DNA from 2 places in the Brevibacillus sp. SIMBA_040 genome. Region 1 is predicted to be linked to the other one. Evidence: riboswitches for the same ligand, from Rfam matches in the RefSeq annotation. Region 1 holds a riboswitch; the other holds the start of a gene.

The links. A riboswitch is a leader RNA that binds a small molecule or an ion and turns the genes downstream of it on or off. The one in region 1 is predicted to bind glycine.
Region 2: another riboswitch for glycine. It lies ahead of gcvT (glycine cleavage system aminomethyltransferase GcvT); the one in region 1 lies ahead of glyA (serine hydroxymethyltransferase).

What each region holds. Positions count from the first base shown of each region.
Region 1 covers NZ_JAWRXI010000003.1:308,854-313,279, reverse strand. Annotated here, with positions in the region: gene SB752_RS07135 (serine dehydratase beta chain) at 1-361, opposite strand, end outside; gene glyA (serine hydroxymethyltransferase) at 377-1,627, opposite strand; glycine riboswitch at 1,832-1,935, opposite strand; gene lpdA (dihydrolipoyl dehydrogenase) at 1,986-3,401, opposite strand; gene SB752_RS07120 (iron-sulfur cluster biosynthesis family protein) at 3,446-3,784, opposite strand; glycine riboswitch at 3,955-4,060, opposite strand; gene SB752_RS07115 (alpha/beta fold hydrolase) at 4,227-4,426, opposite strand, start outside.
Region 2 covers NZ_JAWRXI010000002.1:526,353-530,778, forward strand. Annotated here, with positions in the region: gene gcvPB (aminomethyl-transferring glycine dehydrogenase subunit GcvPB) at 1-73, opposite strand, end outside; gene gcvPA (aminomethyl-transferring glycine dehydrogenase subunit GcvPA) at 66-1,418, opposite strand; gene gcvT (glycine cleavage system aminomethyltransferase GcvT) at 1,460-2,563, opposite strand; glycine riboswitch at 2,741-2,855, opposite strand; glycine riboswitch at 2,856-2,952, opposite strand; gene SB752_RS05600 (DEAD/DEAH box helicase) at 3,174-4,426, shown strand, end outside.

The DNA.
Region 1 (4,426 bases):
CTACCGACACATTTTCTTTTCGCGCGGTGATGAGAACGGTATTGGGATGATCGTAATAAGGGCACTCCCCTTCACATGCGAAGGTAAATGCTACGTTGCGCACTGATGCGATCTCGATGGCATCCCTGATTCGCTTGTCATCGGTGTCCATACCGAGCAAGCCGCCAATGACTGCTTTATCCGTTCCGTGCCCTTTGTAGGTCTCCGAGAATGAATCGTAGAAAATGATTTGTACTGCTTCCGGTTCTCCTCCGAGAAAGTCATAAACAAACTTTCCGATCCATACCACTCCCGCTGTATGAGAGCTGGACGGACCTACCATGATCGGACCGATAATATCAAAGCAGCTATTGTATACCATGGTTGTGCCTCCTACCTACTGGACTGCGATCTTTTCATACAAGGGATACGCCTCGCAAAGCTTGCCGATTCGCTCACGTACCTGCTCGCTGACAGCAGCGTTGCCTTTTGCCTTCAATACGGTAGCGATTGCGCGTCCAATCACTTGCATTTCCTGCTCTCTCATGCCGCGAGTGGTAACCGCCGCTGTACCGATACGTACACCGCTCGTCACAAAAGGACTGGCTGTTTCGTACGGAATCGTATTTTTGTTAACAGTGATGCCTGCTTCCTCCAATAGAGCCTCCGCTTCCTTACCTGTTAATCCCCATGGGCGTACATCCAAAAGCACGAGATGATTATCTGTTCCGCCAGACACCAATGTCGCGCCTTCTTGGAGCAAGGTAGCAGCCAATGTGGAAGCATTTTTGACAACATTTTCTGCGTAGGTTTTAAAGCTCGGCTGCAGTGCCTCTTTAAAGGAAACTGCTTTTGCTGCGATCACATGCATCAACGGACCGCCCTGAATCCCAGGGAAAATCGCCTTGTTGATTCCTTTGAAAATTTCCTCGTCGTTGGTCAGAATGATGCCGCCGCGTGGACCACGCAATGTTTTGTGCGTCGTGCTCGTCACCACATCCGCATAGGGAACAGGAGATGGATGCAACCCAGCTGCTACGAGACCTGCGATATGTGCCATGTCCACCATGAACTTGGCTCCGATTTTGTCCGCGATTTCTTTGAATTTGGCGAAATCAATCTGGCGGGGATAGGCGCTTGCTCCGGCAATGATCAGCTTCGGGCGCTCGCGAAGTGCTGTCGCTTCTACCTCGTCGTAATCGATCAGATGATTGTCTTCTCTCACACCGTAAGCCACTACGTTGAACCATTTCCCCGACAGGCTAACCGGACTTCCGTGGGTCAAGTGCCCACCATGAGAAAGATTCATGCCCATGATCGTGTCGCCCGGCTGAAGCAGAGAGAAAAAGACCGCTGTATTGGCTTGTGCGCCAGAGTGAGGCTGAACATTCGCGTACTTGGCACCGAACAAGGCGCAGATGCGATCAATCGCGAGCTGCTCAACCACATCTACATGCTCGCAGCCACCGTAGTAACGTTTGCCCGGGTAGCCCTCTGCGTATTTATTGGTCAGTACTGAGCCCATCGCTTGCATGACTTCTTCGCTGACAAAGTTTTCCGATGCGATCAGCTCCAGCGTCCGATGCTGCCGCTTGTTTTCATTTTCAATGGCCGAAAAAATTTCAAAGTCACGATCCTGCAAACTCATGAACGCTCCTCCTATTTGCTACCTTTCCTCGTGTTTTTGGAATACAAAAAAGGACGAAGGAAAGATAGATTAACGTGTAATCTACCTTTCCTCTGTCCTTTTTACCTGAGAGTTTAGCTTCGGCGCTCGTTCCTGTGTGCATAACAGCAGGCTGTTGTCGAAGCGTTCCCCTTGGGTGGCTTTTTCAAGCGCTCTCCAGAGGTGCGTCCAATTGTAGTACTCTTTACCTGAGAGATTAATCCCAAGGATTTTTGGGACTTGCTCCTTCGGTGCCAGTCAAAGCATCTGGTCTCTCCTACAATCATCATCCGCCATATGAAATTTTGTCATTCTTGCCAAAAGCAACTGCTCAGACTATCTATCGGCTCAGCTGGTGAATCCCTTGCCCAAGTGCTCCTTCTGCTGCCTCCATGATGATCTCGCCCAAGCTTGGATGCGCATGGATCGTATGAGCAATGTCTTGCAGCTTGTGCCCTTTTTCAATCGCCAGACCAATTTCTCCGATCAGGTTGGATGCTTCTGGTCCAACGATTTGTCCTCCCAGGATTGCACCTGTTTCGCTGTCTCCGATGATTTTCACAAATCCGTCTCCCGCATTCAGGGAAAGTGCCCGCCCGTTTGCAGCATACGGGAATTTCCCAATCGAAACCGTATAGCCCTGGTTTTTGGCTTCCGTCTCATTCAGACCGACACTTGCGATCTCCGGATCTGAGAAGACGACAGCAGGTATCGTTTTATAGCTGACGGAGCTGTCCAGGCCAGCAATGACTTCTGCGGCGATTTTGCCTTCGTAGGATGCCTTATGCGCCAAGGCCAGACCTTCTACGATATCGCCAATCGCATAAATGTTGGGCACGCTCGTTTTGCACTGCTGATCTACCTGGATGAAACCACGCTCAGTCAATTTCATATTTACCGTTTCAAGTCCGAGCTGATCGATGTTCGGGCGTCTGCCTACTGTAATCAGCAAATATTCTGATGATACCTGATGCAGCTCACCTTTCACTTCATACGTAATCGTGGCCTCAGCTGCTGTTTGCTGCGCTTCTTTGGCGATCGCTCCCGTATGCACCTCTACGCCCAGCTTCTTTAGCTTTCGTCCTACGAAGCGGGACATTTCTTTCTCAAACCCAGGCAAAATCGAGTCCGATCCCTCGAGAATCGTTACTTTGGCACCGAGCTTGGCATACGTCTGTCCCAGCTCGATTCCGATATAGCCTCCACCGATCACAACCAGGCTTTTCGGAATTTCCGTGAGCGTAAGCGCTTCCGTAGAAGAAAGAATCCGTCCCTCATACGGGAAAGCTTTTAGCTCAATCGGTCTGGAGCCAGTAGCGAGGATACAATGTGCAAAGCGGTAAAGACTCGTTTCTTCTCCGTTTATCACCTGTACCAGATCGTCGCCCACGAGCCTCGCTTCGCCCTGGATTCGCTGGACCTTGTTTCCTTTGAGCAGCGACTTGACGCCACCTGTTAATTTATCGATCACACTTTGCTTCCATTCCTGCACTTTGGCAAAGTCGACGCTGACTCCCGCTACCTGCAATCCGATCTCCTGGGAATGCGTTGTCGCTTCGTACTGATGTGCTACCGAAATGAGTGCCTTGGAAGGAATGCAGCCTTTGTTCAAACAAACACCGCCAACCACCGCTTCTTTTTCCACAATCGCTACTTGCTTACCTAATTGAGCAGCTCGAATCGCTGCGACATATCCCCCTGGACCAGAGCCAATGACCAGGACATCAAGCTGCTCCACTACTCCGTTCTCTGCCATGGTTTTCCCCCACTTATTTCTCTCTATTTATGCGCTTTGTATGATCAGCTTGTGCGAATGCGCAGCCGATCCGAAAACAATTCCTCTGGACTCGACAGCGCAAAGCCCTGATCTGGATCAAAGTCTAGCGTCAATACGTCGCCCAAATTGCGCTTCGTCAAAAGATCGATGCAGAACGGAATCCTGTTCTGGTAGACCAGCGTATCGTTTTTTCTCAATTCGTCAACCGCTAGCTGGACGGAAAAAGCACATCCACAATCTCCCGACATCACTACGTCAATCCGCAGAGCAGTGTCCTGTGGAAAGCTAAGCTTGCTGAGTTCACTGCGAGCAGCGTCCTTCACCGTAAGCTCCATGTTCTTGTTCCCTGCCTCCTTTCCCATCGCGCCATCCTCCGCTTAAACCTTTTTTACGAACACCAAAAAAGGACAGGAGAAAGATAGAGTGACGATACTCTACCTTTCCTCTGTCCTTTTTACCTGAGAGTTTAACTTCGTCCAACTAGCCCGAAGTATTCCCCTTGGGTGGCTTTTTCAAGCGCTCTCCAGAGGTGCGTCCAATTGTAGTATCTGGTACCTGAGAGATTGATCCCAAGGGTTTTATGGGACTTGCTCCTTCGGTGCTAAACCTGTTTGTTTAGTCTCTCCTACAATCATCATCCGCCGCTATTCAATTGATGGATAACTTTTCATTAAGTAAATCACATCCATCTTATCCGTGTCAATTCTGAAAAAAAATATTATTCAGGCATTATAAAATAGCAGAACATAAGAAGGGAAAAGAGTGGCTTGCTCCCCCTTCTCCCCAACATTCGCTAAGGTATAATTATTCTGCTGCCTGCTCATCCAGAAACGCTTTTACTACCTGATAAAAACCGTCAGGATCATCTGAATGAACCCCGTGACCGCATTGTTCAAAAGTCTCCAGCTTTGTGTTTGGTCTACGCGATACCATCAGCTCTGCTTGCTTTGCGTCTAGTACAAAGCTTTTTTTACCATGAATCAGCATGATTGGACATGTAGAGG
Region 2 (4,426 bases), on a different contig from region 1:
CAGGCAAATTGTAGCCCACACGGCCTGGTTTGCTCATTTCAAAGATTAGTGCTTTCTCCTGGTCGTTACGCACGTGTGATCGCCTCCAATTCAGCCGCGAGTGTATCGATCTCTTCTTTGGTTCTCAGCTCGGTTACTGCGATCAAGGTATGCTGAGCCAGCTCTGGATAATCCAGTCCGAGATCGTAGCCACCGATGATGCCTGCGGAAAGCAGCTTTTTGTTCACATCAGCAACTGGTTTGTTCAGCTTCACGATAAATTCATTGAAGAACGGCGAAGCATTCACTACCTCCAGCCCTTTTGCTTCCAGGGCTTTTTTGGCGTAATGAGCTTTTTGCAGGTTCATCATCGCCATTTCCTGTACACCATTTTTGCCGAGCGCTGTCAACGTAATCGCAGCTGCCAACGCGAGCAATGCTTGGTTTGAGCAAATATTGGATGTCGCTTTTTCACGACGGATGTGCTGTTCACGTGCTTGCAGAGTCAGCACGAACCCACGCTTGCCGTTCTCATCCTTGGTTTGACCAACGATACGACCTGGCATTTTGCGCATGAGCTTGGTTGTTGTTGCAAAGTAACCGCAGTGTGGTCCACCAAAGGATGCCGGGATACCGAATGGCTGCATGTCTCCTACCACGATGTCAGCTCCAAGCTTGCCTGGTGCTTCCAATACGCCCAGTGAGAGTGGATTGGATGAAGCAATCAGGAGAGCACCTTTTCCATGTGCGATCGGCTCAATCGCAGCCAGATCTTCTACGTTACCGAAGAAGTTTGGATACTGAACAATAACTGCCGCCGTATTATCATCGATGAGTGCTTCTAATGCAGCAGGATCGGTGACACCGTCACTGTTCGTACCTACTTCTACCAGCTCAACATTTTGACCATATGCGTAGGTTTTCAGCACGCCACGTGCTTCAGGATGGACAGCGCGAGAGACGATCACACGTTTTTTGCCTGTGTGACCAGCAGCCATCATTGCTGCCTCCGCCAAAGAAGTCGCTCCGTCGTACATCGAGGAGTTCGCTACTTCCATGCCAGTCAGCTCACATACCATTGTCTGGAATTCAAAAATAGCTTGTAGCTCGCCTTGGCTGATTTCAGGCTGGTACGGTGTGTAAGCCGTGAAGAACTCACCGCGCAAGAGCATATGATTCACTGTACTCGGTGTGTAGTGCTGATACACCCCTGCACCGAGGAAGTTTACATGTGTACTGAAATTTACGTTTTGATTGGCCAGACGTGTGAAGTACTTCACCAGATCAGGCTCAGACAGTGCTTCTGGAATATGGAGTGCACCTTTGAAGCGTACTTCCTCAGGGATGTCAGCGAACAGCTCATCGATGCTGGTAATTCCAAGCGTTTCCAGCATTTCGCGCTTGTCCTGATCGGTTTGTGGCAGGTAGCGGTATTTCACGAACGTTGTCCTCCTCTAATAGGATGTTTGGTGGTTACAGCTTAGTTTTTTGGACGTTTGTAGAACGGAGCAGCAACAACCTCTGCCTTTAAACGTTTTCCTCGAATTTCTACCTCGAGCTGCGTACCAATAGCCGCGTGCTCGGTTTTTACGAGTGCGAGACCGACGTTCTTTTTCAAGGTTGGCGACTGTGTACCTGTAGTCACCTCACCGATGAGCTCTTCTCCTGCGTATACAGGATAGTGCGTGCGCGGAATTCCGCGGTCGATCATTTCAATACCGACCAGTTTGCGAGGCGCACCGTTTTCTTTTTGTGCCTTCAGGGCTTCCTGACCGATGAACGCTACTTCTTTATCTACCTTCACCGCAAAGCCAATACCCGCTTCGATCGGAGTAATGTCCTTGCTCAGCTCTTGTCCGTAGAGTGGCAGCTTTGCTTCAAAACGCAGCGTGTCACGCGCACCGAGTCCGCATGGTAGAAGGCCGTCTTCCTGTCCTGCGAGAAGCAGGGAATCCCACAGTTTGACCGCTGTATCTGCGTCTAAATAAATTTCAAATCCGTCTTCACCCGTGTATCCTGTGCGAGATACAAGTGCCGAAATGCCATCGATGACGACATCACGCTCAAAGCGGAAAAACCCGATTTGGGACAAATCTGTCGTCGTCAGTTTTTGCAAAATCGATTCAGCCAGTGGGCCTTGAATCGCAATTTGAGCCGTTTGTGGAGAGATATTTTCAATGGTCACACCTGGAATCAAATGCTCCTGCAACCAGGCGTAGTCTTTGTCAATATTTCCAGCATTAATAACAAGCAGGTAATGGTCATCTGCGTATTTGTATACGAGCAGATCATCAATGGTCCCGCCATCTGGATAACATAGAACACTGTATTGTGCTTGCCCTACTGCGAGTTTGGACACGTCATTTGTCGTAACGTGCTGGAGGTAAGCGAGAGCATTCTCCCCTTTTACATCCACCTCTCCCATGTGGGAAACATCAAACAGACCAGCTTTTGTCCGTACCGCCTCGTGCTCTTGGCCAATACTTGAGAACTGCACAGGCAATTCCCATCCGCCGAAGTCGATTGTCTTTCCGCCATACTTTGCATATGAATCGAACAAAGGCGTTCGCTTCAGATTGGACATGTGTGGCACCTCCTGTTAACCATGCGTTATGGCATTTTTCCCCCTGAACTAGAAAACCTGGCTACGCCACGTGTGGCGGAGCCGCGGCTGCGCTTATACCGGATAGAAATTTCTCATTCCTACCAGTACAAAAAAGACAGAGTCGAAAAAACGGTACACCAAAATAAGGGTGCCCATTTTTCCTCCTCTGTCCTTGGTACCTGAGAGTTACCTTGCGAATCAAGTGAGTCGGGGTTCTCCTCACTTGCAAGTTTCCCCTTTGGTGGCTCCTTGCGAGCTCTCTCCAGAGTTGCGTCCAGTAGAGGTACTTTTGCCTGAGAGATTCACCGTTTCCGGCTTGCTCCTTCGGCGCTGCAGTGGTGCTCGCAGTCTCTCCCTGCTACTATCATTCGCGGTGGTTAGATGGTCATACATAAGTTATTGATAACTTTTCCATACTAGGAAAGGAACTTTCTCCTTTATCCTACCACGAGAGCAAGCAGTTGAAAATATACAAATTAACAGTCAGATTAAGAAATACTTAACAAAATGATATCCCATATAAAAAACGTTAAGCTTTTTAGATAATGACTTGAAAGTTATGGCAGAGCTACGCAAAGGAGTAACCAATATGCCGAATGTTCCTGTTTCATTTGATACGAGCTGGATTGATCCGCTCTCTGAACGTCTGCAGCAGGATGGGCCCTGGGACAAATGGGAGCTGTGGAAGCTCGCTTTGGAAGCAGAGGAGGCCATGGCTGTTCGTGAGTTTGACCAGCTGCAATGCCTGAAGTATTTACCTCTCTTATCCCCCTTTCCGCATCAGCTTCATACGGCTGAGCGTGTGCTTTTAGACATGCGTGGACGAGCCATTCTCGCAGATGAGGTAGGGCTGGGAAAAACGATCGAAGCTGGCTTGATCATGAAAGAGTACATGGTTCGCGGGCTGGCCAAAAAAATTCTCATCCTCGTTCCTGCATCCCTCGTCATTCAATGGACGAAAGAACTACAGCAAAAATTCGGGATTCCTGCCGTCGCCCAGAAAAAAGAGTATATGTGGCGTCAGCATGAGGTCGTCGTCGCTTCGATCGACACCGCCAAGCGTGATCCTCATCGCCGTCACGTGCTAGACATCGATTACGACATGCTCATCATCGATGAAGCACACAAGCTCAAAAACAAGCGAACCCGAAACTATCAATTTGTAAAGGAAATCCGCAAAAAATATTGTTTGCTGCTAACCGCAACTCCGATTCAAAACGAGATGGATGAGCTGTACAATCTGATCAATTTGCTAAAGCCCGGTCATCTCGGCCACACAACCTCTTTTTCCTCCAATTATGTGGAAGGCAAGCGCCAATCCAAAAACAGCGACAAGCTGCGTGAGGAAATTGAGAAGGTGATGATCCGAAACAAGCGCAGTGACGGCGGCATCCAGTTTACGAGTCGTCGCGTACAGTCGATTCCGATAGAGCTTTCAGCGGAGGAATTGGCCCTCTATGATGGTGTCACCCGCTTTGTTCGTGAACAGTACCAGTCTGGCATCGGCGGCTTCAATTCGCTTGCACTCATCACCTTACAGCGCGAGGTCTGTTCCAGCAAGGAAGCCTCGTTCATGACACTGTACAACATGCATCAAAGAATGGCGGAGGATTCCCCGCTACGCGAGCAAATCATCCATCTGGTCGAGATGATTAAAAAAATCGAGACGCATTCCAAAGCAGCAAAAACCGTTGAGCTGATTCAACAAATTAATGACAAGGTCATCATTTTCACAGAATATCGCGCCACCCAAAACTACTTGCAAAAATATTTGCATGATCACGGTATTACCTCCGTACCGTTTCGTGGCGGATTTAAGCGCAGTAAAAAAGACTGGATGAC